3 regions of the Paenibacillus sp. CH40 genome follow, and region 1 is predicted to be linked to each of the others. Evidence: riboswitches for the same ligand, from Rfam matches in the RefSeq annotation. Region 1 holds a riboswitch; each other region holds the start of a gene.
What was found. A riboswitch is a leader RNA that binds a small molecule or an ion and turns the genes downstream of it on or off. The one in region 1 is predicted to bind cyclic di-AMP.

Region 1 (4,945 bases):
ATTATGAAACAATGCGTGAGGTTATCCGACGTAGATATGAACGTGTGCTTAAGGAAAATTTGGAACGTCCCGACTTGATCGTTGTCGATGGTGGACGTGGACAAATTAAGGCGGCGACCGATGTATTGCAAAATGAGCTGGGTTTGTTCATTCCTGTGTGTGGACTGGTGAAGGATGCCAAACATAGAACTTCCCAACTATTAGTGGGAGAGTCCTCTGAGGCCGTGACACTTGCACGCAATAGCGAAGAATTTTATCTACTGCAACGGATTCAGGACGAGGTTCACCGTTTTGCCATCACGTTCCACCGCGAGCAACGCGGCAAATCTATGGTAACTTCCCGGCTGGACTCTATTCCAGGCATCGGCGAGAAACGGCGTAAGTTACTGCTTAAGCATTTTGGATCGCTCAAAAAAATAAGAGAGGCCAGTGTCGAAGACTTCCGGCCTCTCTCTATTGGGGATAAGCTTGCGCGTCAGATTATAGCTGCCCTTCGGGAGGAGGAGTCGTAGAATACGGCTCCTCTTTTTTTATAGGTTCAAACATAATTCGATTTGGCTTTTTAGGACTAAACCAATAAATGATGTAACCCACGATGGCTGGAAGTAAGATCCAGAATAGACCAGCGCTCACATTCACAGTGTCTCCCAGACTCATCACACTAAGTCCCATTAGAATGCTGTCAAAAATAACGTGGCTGAACATGGCGGCAATAAAGCCGTAACGCAGGAACACAAAACTGAACAGCAAACCAAGAAAAGTCAGCTCAATAGGTCTGGAAATCACCGGATAGATCGGATAAAGCGTATGTCCCAGTGCCCAAATCAGCGTGGTGATCAGACACGCAACAAAAGTGTTTTTCACTATTTTTTTGACCATCGGAATACCAAACAGACGGTAGACAGTCTCTTCTCCAATACCTGCCATCCAGGCCATAATCGGCAGTAGCCATGGATAAGCCATATTGTAAGGGGATTGCGTGGCATCTGTGGTGGAAAATGTATTAAATGTGCGCTCCAGTATAAAGAATAAGATGGATTGTACCCCGAGTAAAATAAAGGCCCACAAGTAGCCAACATACATACTGCGAAGCACATACAGCCCGTAGCCCGGCTCTTTTGCACGCGGCCATGCATTCAGTCCAACCTGACGCATAAGCCCGTCACCGCCGACCAAGGAGAAGTAGAGCGCTACAGCCATGAAAAAGGTAACACCAATCTGGAAAACCATAAGAAATATAAGCATGCCCTTACCGCCTGCTTCTGCTTGCAATAAAGGCAGCATGTTCATGGTCCCAGCTATACTAGCAATAAAGTATATAACGGACAGAACAATGCCACGAACAAATGAAGTATGTCGTCGGGTGAGTGACGCATACACAATGGCAAGTACACCCAGCACAAAGCTAAATAGGGCATAACCCGCATAGGTCATCCAATTCGCCCAAAATGTTTGCTTTTCGATATAATCGGTATAGGACGACGGGGCCGAAAAGCTTTGGGTGAAGGAGCGAACATCACCGTCTTCAAAAGTAAAAGCCAGTGTAAGTACCGAGGCGCCGATTTTTTTATCGTCTACGGTATACTTTAATCCGCCTTCTTGTTCAGTGGTCGCAAGCTTCAAATCCGACGGCTTAAAGCCAAAGCGCTTGACCCATACTGCGGCCGCCTGCTCCTTGGCTTCGAGGGTCATGCCGTCCTCAGCCACACGTACAAGCCTATTACGTGCTTGTTCATCCGTAGAAATATCAGCCTGTGTGTAATTGGTATTGGAGGTGATCCGTTTAAAGCTAACGACCTTGCCAGTGGATAAATCCACATGAATTTGCAGTTTACTCTTCGCTGAGGATTCAGGCAGATCGACCCGAAAGGTTTCGTAAGGGTAACTCTTTTTCCATGTACGGTCGTACTGTTGAAGCAGTTTTTCTCTAGATAAATAACCGTACAAATCTGTTTCGGCCTGATAGGTCACGACGGGCTCCTCAGGCTGTGATTCAGTATAGCCCAGCTCGGAGCGGGCGAAGTCCAATGCGTGTATGACCGCTTCTTGTTTGCTGATGACCTTTGCGTTCATTACTGATTCTGGACTCGGATTGCTAAGCGAGGGAATAAGCAATTGAAAGATAAAAAAGCAAATCAGGCCAATCCCGCCCAGCAAGCCTAATTTTTTGAAGTTGGCCGTGAGCACGACCGGTTTCCCGATAGGATTCATGAGTTTCCTCCTTAATCTGTAAATAAGAACATCCATTAAAGATATCATACTGCACAGGTTCCCGCCAACAGACCAGCGATATTCATGAAAATAGAGTGAAAGCACTTTAAAGTTCCAATAAAATTAGATAAGCTGCGATTAAACGATGCCCATTCGCAAAATAAAGCCAATTTCACGTTTTTTCGGCGAAATTGGTTTTGTGATCTGGATATAGAAGGATTATAATCTTGAGGCAATGCCTATGAAATACATAGGTAATGATATACAGTTGAGCCGAATTTCTATGGGAAAACGGGGGAACCATGTTACTGGGGTGAATTTTACAACCGATCCTGCTGGATCGGAAGTGTAAATAGGGCATACTGTGCTGCCCGAATCCGTCAGCTAACCTCGTAGGCTATGAGCAGGAACCAAGTCAGGCACTCGGTTTTCCGGTGTCTTTTTTTGTGCGTATAAAAGTGTTTGGATTGGTTAGACCGCTGCGGGTGCAGATTATTCTTCCGATTGCTGTTATCCCCGGATTTTTTTATTGTATACCCCCTCTAATGGTTAAAATCCGGAGATAAAGGCAAACGCTTCGCTTCTTCAGAACAATTCTGCCCCCTTCGCTACTGCCCGCCAATAGCACAGGGGGCCGAGTAGTGCTTGACATGCATTCTTCCTGTATTCAGGGAATGCTAATTATAGTTAACTAAGGTTTGGAAAAATCAAAAAATTCAGGGGCAACGACGATCGAAAGATCAAATGGAACGCGTAGCGAGCTTACACCGTATTAAATCACTGTTTTTATAGTTTTAAGGATTAGGAGAGAAGTGATGAATAGATGAATCCCAATGCAAGCTGGCTTCGGCTTTCTCCACCGCAGATATTCGTTGCGGGCTTTGCCATTATCATTCTAATAGGTAGCTTATTGTTAATGCTGCCGATCTCCAATACAACAGGAAAGCCACTTGCGTTTATAGACGCTTTGTTTACTGCCGCCTCTGCGACCTGTGTAACCGGGCTTGTCGTAAAGGATACCGGCCTCTTTTTTACCACTTTTGGTCAAGTTGTCATCGTTGCGCTGATCCAGATCGGCGGTCTTGGCTTTATGACCATGGCTACCTTGATTGCACTGGTGTTCAAGCGTCGGATTTCCTTGCGGGAGCGTCTCATCTTGCAGGAAGCGATGAATCAGACTTCTGTAGAGGGAATTGTCGGGTTAATCCGTAAGGTATTACTGTACTCACTGGTTATTGAAGGCGTATGCGCTACGATATTCTCGGTTCGCTGGTCCTTTGATATGCCCGTAGGCAGGGCGATTTATTTTGGAATCTGGCATGCCATCTCCATGTTTAACAATGCTGGTTTTGATTTATTCGGTGAATTTCGCAGCTTGACAGGTTATGTATATGATCCGATTGTTAATTTTACCGCAATGTTTCTAATTATTTCTGGCGGCATTGGTTTTGTAGTGATGTCAGACTTGGCAGAATATCGCAAGCGCAAGAGACTGTCCTTGCATACCAAGGTGGTACTCAGCATGACGGGCGCTATGATTGTAGTCGGCACGCTCGTGATTTTTGTATTTGAGTTTACGAATCCGAAGACTCTCGGCTCGCTTGATTGGGGTGGTAAACTGCTGGGATCTTTATTCCAGTCCGTTACCCCCCGTACCGCAGGTGCCAATACGCTGGACATTGCAGGCTTGCGGCAGGCTACGCAGTTTTTTATCATCATACTTATGTTTATCGGGGCTTCTCCTGGCTCCACTGGAGGCGGGATTAAGACCACAACATTCGCCCTGCTCATTGGAGCGGTGATTTCGATGCTGCGGGGGCGGGAAGATATTGTACTGTTCAAGTACCGACTTGCGCAGGGACGAATTTACAAGGCTTTGACCATTACACTGCTGGGGTTGCTGTTCGTGATCGGGGTGACCATGATTTTGTCGGCAACCGAAGATCATCATTTTCTGATGATCTTGTTTGAGACGGTGTCTGCGTTTGGTACGGTGGGGCTGTCGATGGGGCTTACACCTGATTTGACAGTCATAGGCAAGCTGGTGATTACCCTGACGATGTTTGCAGGTAGACTGGGGCCACTCACGCTAGCTTATGCACTGGGGCCGAAAAAGGGTAAAGAATTATATCGTCATCCGGAAGGCAAAATGATTATAGGATGAATCATTTCATATACATTTCGTTGGTTTAATCATTTCAGGATTTTGCAAAATTCGATACCAGTCGCTCCGAAGTCAAGATATAGACGAACTAAATCATTTCGATCTATATCTTCTTCATTGGAAGTCGCTTATGGGATTTTTGCAAAATCCTCATTTATGAAATTGATTCAGATAAGGAGTTTTCGAGTAGATATGAAAACGCAGCAGTTTGTAGTTATTGGCTTGGGGCGGTTTGGCTCAAGCCTGGCTTTGCAATTGGTGGATATGGGGTGCGAGGTGCTAGGCATTGACCGGAATGAGGATGTTGTGGACAGTATGAGTGAGATGTTGACACATACTGTCGTGGCGGACGCTACCGATGAAGACTCGTTGCGATCACTGGGCATCCGTAATTTCGATTGTGGCATTGTTGCTATTGGTGATGACATTCAGGTAAGCATCCTCACCGCCATTTTGCTGAAGGAGCTGGGTGTGAAAAAAGTTGTAGCCAAAGCCATATCTGTGCTGCACGGGCGTGCGTTAGAAAAGCTCGGTGTGGACCGGATTATTTATCCAGAACGGGATATGGGT
Region 2 (4,945 bases), on a different contig from region 1:
TCATACGGACATCACAATCCTTCACTTTCAATTTGTGCCAGCGCCCCGGCAAATTCCTCGCGGCTGATCTGAAATACAGAGAGCCGTTTATGTAGCTGCTTTCCGTTACAATAACCAATACCCAGCACATTCCCTAAGGCCATACGGCGTGCAGCAGCATTGGGATGGGTGATGAGTCCAGCATCAATCAGGTCCGCCCACTCAATCAGCGGGTCGGCGCCTTCCACTGTCGTATGGACCCGTGCAAGAGCGTGTCTGATCGCTTCTGGTGAGGCATTCTCCACGCCAATATCTCCTTTACGCGTCGCTTCTGCCTCGGGTATAAAGGCCTGCTTGCAGCCGGGTACCTTGGAAGCGATAATCTTACGGATGCGCTCCCCTGCATGATCGGGATCGGTTAAAATGATGACCCCCCGCCGCTCCTGCGCCAATGCAATTTTACGCAGCGTCATTTTATTAATGGCGGAGCCGCCAGTTTCTATCGTATCCGCTTCAACAGCGCGGCGAATGGCCACCGTATCATCCCGGCCCTCTACCACGATCACTTCCTTGATCATTTGCGTTTCCCTCCACTGCTACACAGCAAGCTATATTTATCTTTCCCTGCTTTTGAAAACAAAATAAGAAGAGGATATCCTCTTCTTAGCATGGCATAACTATGTTGTTAATACTATCGCATTGCCCTCAACATACACAACCTGTTTTAGTTGATTTCAGGCTTTACCGGTCCGATAACATATACGGTTTTACCGTGCTTACGACCAAATTGGTTGGCTCGGCTCAAACTCTCATAATACACATCGATTTTGTGGCCTTTAATCGCGCCACCGGTATCCTCCGCACGACGGAAGCCCACCCCTTCGATGTACACCCACCAGCCGATTGGAATTATACTCGGATCGACCGCGATGGTGCGTCCTTCCGTGACACGTGCGCCGGATGCAGTACGTGTACCGATACCTGGCTCCTGTGAGGAATACGCCGTCATGGAGACATTTTGTAAAACTTTGCTATATTTAAAATTTACGCCTGCTTTACGGACAGCACTGCCCGAACTAACCGTTGTTGCCTTAACCGCATCATTGGGACCGACGGAAGCAGCAAGAACGACCGGTTTTTTCTTCGTTCCTACCGCAATGACTTTATCCACACGGTTCTGTGCAACTTCCTTGTTAACCAGCTGTTTGGATACCAACTTTCCATCATGATATACCTTTTGAACGTGCTGGACGACCACACCCGATTTGCCGCTTTGAATGACCCGATTATCGCCTTTATAAAGACTCGGATCGGCCGTTTTGATGACCTGATAAGGCACCTGTTTTTTCTGTTCGACCTGCTGTTTCTTCACACGGACGATTTTTATGTCCATGTTAGACGAAACAGAGGCATCCAACGCAGGATAAACTTTATCCGTTGATGATAATTTATAGCCCGAGGTACGAATGGCACCTTCTACTGTATTTTCTGTTGTGTACAGCTTTTTCGTCTCATTGCCTGAAGATACTTTAACCTGATTGGCACGTTTAATGACTACGCGATCGCCATCCTGTATTGCTCCATTTAGCGGCATGGAAACTGTATCATGCGGCTGAAGTGAAATGGAATGCTCGCTCAGCAAATCTTGAAGCATGGATTCCCGGGTTTCTACCGCAGACGCCTTGCCATCGATGACAAAAAAGACTTGTTTTTTAGATTGCGTGTACATCAGAATTGAAATCATAATCGTTAGCGCGATTAGAAAAATAGCAACCAAAGCAGCCTGGCGCACATTCTCTTGCTTCCAACGCAATACGTAAGACATGCTGGATGAGCGTGACTCATGGGTATCCTTTTTTTGGAAAATGCCCATTTCCTCCGTCCTCCTTACATAGCCCGCCGTCTGGAGTAAGACATAGTTGAGATTTGACGTGACTATAACAGATTTTCTACAAGACAAGCCCAAACTACGACTGTCCTGCACCATGTACCCGTCTTCGCGGCATGCTGTCCTCCCCTGTTTAACCACAGTATGATGACAGATTTTCTTTTATTCACAACAAAAAAAGCCAGAGAAAGAGACTAGAGAGCTCTTTCGTGGCTTCCGGCATGTGTGAATATGCGGGAAAACTCATGCACGAGATGGCTTCTCTCTTGTTACGCTTACGGGGTTAGCTGTCGGGTTCGGACGTAGAGAGTCGCCCTAGCTTGGGTCAACCGCTCATGGCGGTCGCCTTCACATTCACCCCGAAGACCCAGAAAGAAATCGAAATACGGCTCCTCCACCTGTTCAATCCCATCCGGGAAAAGAATTTAGGTCGAGCCGGCTGGCGGAAGAGACGTTCCCTTCTTGCACATACGCCGGACGTACTGTAAGCCATATCGGTTCCCCCGTTCCCTGTAAAAGGGACTCAGCGAGACTGGTTCATGAAATGACTTGTTGATGTTTACATTCAAACAACAATTCACTGAAAAGATGATATCCTGTTTCTATGCATGTTGTAAAGCAGGTTTCAAGTACATTTTTTAAAATATTCGGTTAAAATATTGTAATATTCTCGAGTTTCCTGCAACAAATTCATGATTAGCTTCGTCTATCTCTTTATTTTGATCGATTTCTTCACTTTTTCATTGAATGTAAAATCGTTCCAGGGCATTTCGGGTCGTTATTGACACTACTTCCTCCACTGTAATCCCTTTGATTTGGGCTGCAGCCTCTGCTACCAGTCTCACCTGTGCAGACTCATTTCGCTTCCCACGAAACGGATGAGGCGTCAGATAGGGAGCATCAGTTTCAATGAGCAGACGGTCCAGCGGCACCTGTGCGAGCACCTCTTTTGGCTGCTTGGCATTTTTGAACGTTATTGGACCACCGAAGGAAAGGTGAAATCCCATATCCAGCACCATTTTGGCTGTCTCCCAGCTACCCGAAAAGGAGTGCATGACTCCACCAATCTCACTCGCTTTTTCCTCGCGCAAAATCTTAACAATATCTTCATGTGCATCCCGGTTATGAATAACAATGGGCATCTTGAGCTCACGAGCCAGACCAATTTGATTTCGAAACACCCGATGCTGCACATCCTTCGGTGATGTATCCCAGTAATAATCCAGACCGATCTCCCCGATGGCTACAACCTTTTTATGACTGCATAACGATGCAATCCATTCTAGATCGCCCTCCTGCATTGTAATAGCATCCTGTGGGTGCCATCCAACTGCCGCATAAATAAAATCATACGTCTCGGCCAATTTCATGGTGGATGGAATGGTCTCACGATTAAATCCGATATTGATCATCCGCGTTACTCCTGATTCGACAGCACGTGCTATAACTTCTTCACGATCTTCGTCAAATTGTGGCGCATCCAAGTGAGTATGAGTGTCGAATAAATCCAAGGTTTACATCTCCTTTTTTTACTTACATTTCTATATAGTTGTCTATTCTTTGACAAAATAATTCCTTATTTCGGCAGGAAGCCTGTCTTTTACCGCGTTCAATTTATTCTGGGGAAAATACATATGATATTTCCCTCGGTGAATACCACTTATTGAGCGCACAATTTCCGAAACTTCGGATATTTCACTCACCTCGCCCTGACGTCCAAGCAGCAAAATCTGGTTGTCCGTCGAGCCACCCTGCCGAAACACATCATAAGGAAGATCTGTCGGAAAATCAATTTCAAAATCATATTCAGGGTGCAAACCGGCCTCTTTCAAAGCTTCTCGAATACTGTCAATGGTATCTGTATCCATATTTTCAATCTCTACATATTTATACAATCTACGGTCCATAAACCGGCTGCTCAAATCACTTAAAATCTCGTCCTTTTCTCGTTTCCACTGGCTAAATACGGTCTGGATTAATGACTCGTCAAGCATCAGATATTGCTCTACTGTAAGATCTCCTTTCAACAGATCCGGCAACGGGTCCAGCAGAAATCCAAACTCATATCCGTTTTTAAACAATTCCTTTGCTCGCTTGAAAATTTTACGTAAAAGGATTTCCGAGCTGCGTGTTACAGGATGAAAATAAATTTGCCAATACATCTGGTAGCGTGACATTAAATAATCTTCTACTGCATGCATACCTGATTCCTTCACAACAATTCTCCCATTATGAGGACGCAGCAGTCGTAAAATACGATCCAAATCAATCGTGCCGTAGTTGACACCTGTCGAGTGAGCATCCCGCAACAAATAATCCATACGATCGGCATCTAGCGGACTGGTTACCAGGTTGACAACAATCGGTTTATCATACGTTTTGGCTATAACCGCAGCCACCTTTTGTGGAAGCTTCTCGTCGACTTGCCGTAGCACGGCGTTGATCTTCGTGTCTCCCAGTACAATGCGGCATGTCCAATCCTCATGGTTCATATGAAAGGCTTCCTCAATTGAATGAGAAAATGGGCCGTGCCCCACATCATGCAATAGAGCTGCACACAGAGCAACCAGTCTTTCCTCCTTCGGCCAATCCGGGAAATCTCCACGTTCAAATTGAGAAATAATACTTCTCGTAATCTCATATACGCCCAATGAGTGTGAAAACCGGCTATGCTCCGCTCCATGAAACGTAAGATACGACGTTCCTAACTGCCGTATGCGCCGTAAACGTTGGAACTCCGGCGTGTTGATCAACCGCCATATCACAGTATCCTGAACATGGATGTAATTATGTACCGGGTCTTTAAAAACTTTTTCTTCACTGAGTGGCTGGTGCAAGATATCAGCTCCTTTAATATTCGGAATAATGGATTAAAATACAATAAAATCCTAAATGGTTTCCCTCATTCGACATTCTTTGTCGTAATATGTCGAATTATAGTTTTTCGACATTTCCAAATCGACAAACTGAATAAATCATCAATGAGATAAGGCAATACACACAAGTAAAGCTCTTTAATCTAAATACTTTTGCATAATCAGACTGTTACTACATTTTTAAGGTTGACTGTTTTGGGAA
Region 3 (4,945 bases), on a different contig from region 1:
CAATATTTCTACGGAATGGTAGCCAATAATGAATTTGAGGAGCCGTGGCTGGATGAAGGCTTCACCTCCTATGCAGAGGAGCGGCTTATGGAGCAAGAATATGGGCTTACCCCTAACTTGCCATTACAATCGGGACAGGTAGCCTCCCCACAGCCGCTAAACCGTGAGTCATGGAAGTACGGCTCAGCTGCTGAGTACGCGCAAAATGCCTACTCTCGAGGCAAGCTGGTACTACGGGGCATTGAACGTCAGGTGGGTATGAAAAAAATGGATCGCATTATGCGGACCTACGTCCAGACGTACCGATTTAAGCATCCGTCCTCACTGGATTTTCAACGTATCGTGGAGAGAGTCACCGGACGCTCATGGAGCCACTATTTTGAACAGTATGTATATGACGGCCAGATGGCGGACTTTTCAGTGGATCACATCACAAACCACAAGCTGGAGAATGGATATGAAGCAGTCGTGACGGTCAGCAAAAAAGGGGCGGATTATCCCAAGATCCCTGTCCAATTTACCTTCAAGGATGGTACCACGATATTCAAGGCTTGGGACGGCGCGGGCAAAAGCACAACTTTTCGGATCAAAAGTACTTCTCCCGTTTCCTATGTAACCCTTGATCCCCTATATACCATTGCACTGGAGAACAAGCATATTAACAATAGCCTAAAAGCCGAATTGGACGAAAAGCAACAAACCCGTTGGAGTGTAAGTGTAACCAAGCTGTTGGAGACACTGCTTGGAAGTCTGTCATGGTGAGGTGTCTATAGATGCGGACTGTTATAAAAGAGGGCTGGGCGCTGGTGCGCATACGATTCTATATCGTTATCATTTTATTTCTGTATCGACTACTGTGGGGGGTGTTTCTCTATCGGCTGGTGCAGTCTGCCGTTATCCCGCTATTGCTCCGTTATCCTGATCAGGGTCAAAACGAGCTGGGACAGACCTTATTTTGGATGGAGAGTCAGATTGCTCTGATGGACAGCCGGGAAGTACATGTGTATTTGTGGATACTACTAGGGGCGACTGTACTACGTATACTGATCACTCCCTTCATTAGAGCCGGAATATATCAAAGTCTGCATACCGATGCGACTGAACCGCAAAGCCTGTCCTTTTTCAAGGGTATGAAACGCCATGGCATGTCGTCGCTGTTGTATTACACCATCGAGTTGGGACTGCTGCTGCTTCCCGCCTTTTGGGTAGTACCGAGACTCTACCCTATTGTAGCAGGAGCACTTCAATCTTCCTCTTATCTGCTGCATTTATTGCCCTATGTCATTGGATGGATGGCATACGGATGGTTCATTCGGCAGTGCATCCTGTATATGCAACTGGGTACTGTCGGTGGTCACGCCATACTATCGTCCCTGCTCGCCTTCTTTCGCCAGCTCCTCCCAGCTGTCGGTATATCCCTTTTGCTCGGTGCTTGTGTGCTGCTGGTCTTCGGTCTATTTGGCACCGTGGCGATGATTTGGACTGGCATGCTGGCGCTCATTCTCCAGCAATCGTATCATTTTGTTACTAGTCTGGTCAGGCTGTGGCATATCAGTTCGCAGTACAGACTATGGCATACCGATATCTCTAGTAGAAGCTAAGCCCTGCCTTTATGTTTTTTTACTTCATTTCCGTCTGTCGAAAAACCTTGATTCATACCCGCGCAAACGACACATAACTGAATACTGTTAACAAGATCTGTTCCTGGGACATTAGGAGCAGATTTTTTTTGTAACTTTTTGCAATGAAACATTTGCCAAAGCCAGCCGTCTTTGTTACAATAATCGCAGTGAACTGATAGTAACAACTTTGTAATCTTTATTGTAACCTTTATCTCAAAAATAACGTTTCTGTGAATACTGCTCTCCAAGGTGCACATCTTAAGTTAAGCCTAATTCCTGGCACCTAGGAAGCGGGGGAACCAGTTTGGGTGAATTGATCTCGCAACAGAGTGGTCATAGGGGAACCTTCTACCGAATCCTTAAGCTAACCTCGCAGGCATTGGAAGGGGTATATTTTTTTTGAAGAAGAAGCTAACGATCGCAGCTATGGGTCTTGCCATTGCCTTTACATCTTTTACATTCGGTGGCGGCAGTGCATATGCAGACTCTAAGATGGACCAGGTCATCCAAGATGCCAAAGGAACGAACTACAGAAGCGGAGGCACTACACTCGAGGGATTCGATTGCTCCGGCTTCACAATGTACGTATACAACAAACTGGGAATTAAACTTCCGCATCAATCTGGATCACAATTCAAAATGGGATCTTCTGTATCCCGCGATGAAATGAGACCTGGGGACCTGGTGTTCTTCAACACCACAGGAAGAGGCATTTCCCATGTAGGTATCTTCGTAGGTGAAGGGAAATTTGCCCACTCCTCGACTTCACGTGGTGTAGTAGTTAGCTCACTGAACGAAAATTATTACGCTAACCGCTATGTCGGTGCAAAAAGAATTATGAGCACAGACGCTTACCATTCTGTAGCTTCAGACATTCCTGATGACGATAACGTAGAATAACTAACGCACAGCAAGCTAACCCTAGCCGCAATTTGATTCTGGCCGGAATCGAATTGCGGTTTTTTATGTCCACAACATCAGCAATTATTATCTTTACTGACGAACTGAGACCTCAAAAGGTTTCAATTGTAGCGAACATCGTCGGTTTTACCGTCACCGCTGGGGGAGCATATGAGCAGTAATTCCTTCTTATTGAATGTATACCCGACTTAGGTATGAAATAAACACGCTTGCCATTCCTCTGCAACTTGTCTACAATCTGTTGTTAATGATTGAAGTACCTGTGTAAAAGGAGGATGGAACACATGCCGGCCTTAATATCCAACTATCGGATCGTACCGATGGACGAGCATCAAGCGGCTGCAATCTGTGAGTGGCACTATGATCCACCTTATAACATATACGGTTGGCTCCCCTGGGAACAAATGAAGGCGCTTGAAGTCGAATTTGGAAGTCCCACGCTTCGCCAAGAGCAATATGTTGCCGTACTGGATGAAGAGAACAAGCTAACAGGATTTGCTCAATATTTTCCTATGATCGGTGTGACCCGGCTAGGTCTTGGAATGCATCCTGACAGGTGCGGACATGGCAAAGGCTCTGATTTTGTCCGTGCCATTGCAGAGGAAGCTCAACGACGCAACCCGAAGAATGAAATTGATTTAGAGGTGCTCACTTGGAATGGGCGCGCTATCCGGGCCTACAAGGCGGCTGGATTTGAGCTTACAGATACCTATGAACGCCAGACTCCTGATGGCAAAAAACCATTTTATTGTATGGTATATCGTCCCGAGCACCCAACCCAGATTCTATGATAAAAGCGCCTTCGGCATACAACCACGATGTTGTATAGCGAAGGCGCTTTTATCATCATACGACAGATCATTACAAGCTCAATGACTGCTGCGCATTTTTTCAAAAGCTTCATTATATTGTTGGGCTTCCTTAATATCCACGGCCATAATACCGCCGTCGTCCCAAGAGGTCAAACGCAGAGTCACGGTCTTATAATCAATCGTAATAAATGGATGATGATTGAATGCTTCAGATATAGCGGCAACTTCATCCACGAATGCAATCCCTTTCATAAAACTGGAAAAATTATATTTTCGAACGATCCAACGTCCTTCTTCCAGTTCCCAGCCCTCCAGTTTCTCCAGATGTGCTTCAATCTCTTCTTGTGTAAAAGGCATGTTACGAACTCCTCCCCGTTTATACGGAAGCCTTTCGACCGCTTAAATACGGCCAAAACTACGATATATTGGTGTACATATTACCACGGCCCCGTTGATAAATCCATAAGACGGACCTCAAATCAAAGGGACTGACGTCAGCTCCTCGTCCCCAATAAGTACATAGATGCGATGCTGCTCCGGCTCATAGATCACAACGCTACTCCCTACAGTGATTGTGGGCTCTGTACCCAGTGCATAAAATAAGTCTTCTGCCAAAGCTTCATTGACTTCCTGACGTCCCGCCGGGTCCAGCCTGTCCCAATCTTCTGCTTCCATCTCAAAAAATTCATAGCTATCTGGGATGCGCCCCACAGCCTCTGTCAAATCGTTCAAAATTTGTTCATACTCACGCCCATGCTTTACTCCCATGCCATTTCCTCCAATGGTTTCGCTATTCAATACATAATCACCTTATTATACCGGAAATTCGCACTTAACAAAAAAGAGAGTTTTGTCGATAAATACTATAATCCGTCTTGTAATGACGCGCTTGGGGCAAGGACGACCCCGGCGGCATGAAAGGATTCAAAATCTATTCTCATGGATGAGGTGTATCATGCAAATTTCAACCATTATCGGACTTGTGCTCGGGATTGTGTCACTGGTCGTCGGGATGATCTTAAAAGGCGCTCCGGTCGTCAATTTGGTCAATAATCCCGCTGCTTACATGATTATTTTCGTCGGAACGGCAGCGAGTATATTTATGGCCTTCCCGATGGCAGAAATCAAACGGATTCCGAAGCTGTTCAAGGTTATTTTCACCGAACAAAAACTGTTAGACCGCAAAGAGCTCATCGGTACGTTTACCGAGTGGGCATCCATTACCCGTCGTGAAGGTCTGCTCGCCTTGGAGTCTAAGGTAGAGGAAATCGACGATCCCTTTATGCGTGGCGGCATGCGAATGATTATTGACGGCAATGATCAGGAATTCGTACGGGACGTTCTGATGGAGGATATCAATGCTACCGAGGATCGACATCGCTCTGGCGCACTGATCTTCTCCCAAGCCGGTATGTACGCTCCAACGCTCGGGGTACTCGGTGCGGTTGTAGGTCTGATCGCCGCTCTGGCTGACCTTAGTGACATGGAAAAGCTCTCTCATGCCATTGCAGCAGCCTTCATTGCGACGTTGCTCGGTATTTTTACAGGTTATGTCCTGTGGCATCCGATGTCCAACAAGCTGAAACGGTT

Region 2: another riboswitch for cyclic di-AMP. It lies ahead of NLX73_RS23270 (resuscitation-promoting factor); the one in region 1 lies ahead of NLX73_RS16505 (TrkH family potassium uptake protein).
Region 3: another riboswitch for cyclic di-AMP. It lies ahead of NLX73_RS23780 (C40 family peptidase); the one in region 1 lies ahead of NLX73_RS16505 (TrkH family potassium uptake protein).

The regions. Positions count from the first base shown of each region.
Region 1 covers NZ_JANAVQ010000005.1:125,776-130,720, forward strand. The annotation lists gene uvrC (excinuclease ABC subunit UvrC) at 1-512, shown strand, start outside; gene NLX73_RS16500 (CPBP family intramembrane glutamic endopeptidase) at 481-2,211, opposite strand; cyclic di-AMP (ydaO/yuaA leader) riboswitch at 2,473-2,625, shown strand; gene NLX73_RS16505 (TrkH family potassium uptake protein) at 3,035-4,375, shown strand; gene NLX73_RS16510 (potassium channel family protein) at 4,568-4,945, shown strand, end outside.
Region 2 covers NZ_JANAVQ010000012.1:10,430-15,374, reverse strand. The annotation lists gene rsmA (16S rRNA (adenine(1518)-N(6)/adenine(1519)-N(6))-dimethyltransferase RsmA) at 1-4, opposite strand, end outside; gene rnmV (ribonuclease M5) at 12-557, opposite strand; gene NLX73_RS23270 (resuscitation-promoting factor) at 704-1,852, opposite strand; cyclic di-AMP (ydaO/yuaA leader) riboswitch at 2,124-2,406, opposite strand; gene NLX73_RS23265 (TatD family hydrolase) at 2,608-3,378, opposite strand; gene NLX73_RS23260 (HD domain-containing protein) at 3,421-4,704, opposite strand.
Region 3 covers NZ_JANAVQ010000013.1:44,560-49,504, forward strand. The annotation lists gene NLX73_RS23770 (M1 family metallopeptidase) at 1-762, shown strand, start outside; gene NLX73_RS23775 (hypothetical protein) at 774-1,601, shown strand; cyclic di-AMP (ydaO/yuaA leader) riboswitch at 1,879-2,016, shown strand; gene NLX73_RS23780 (C40 family peptidase) at 2,022-2,522, shown strand; gene NLX73_RS23785 (GNAT family N-acetyltransferase) at 2,828-3,334, shown strand; gene NLX73_RS23790 (4a-hydroxytetrahydrobiopterin dehydratase) at 3,413-3,712, opposite strand; gene NLX73_RS23795 (hypothetical protein) at 3,830-4,123, opposite strand; gene motA (flagellar motor stator protein MotA) at 4,311-4,945, shown strand, end outside.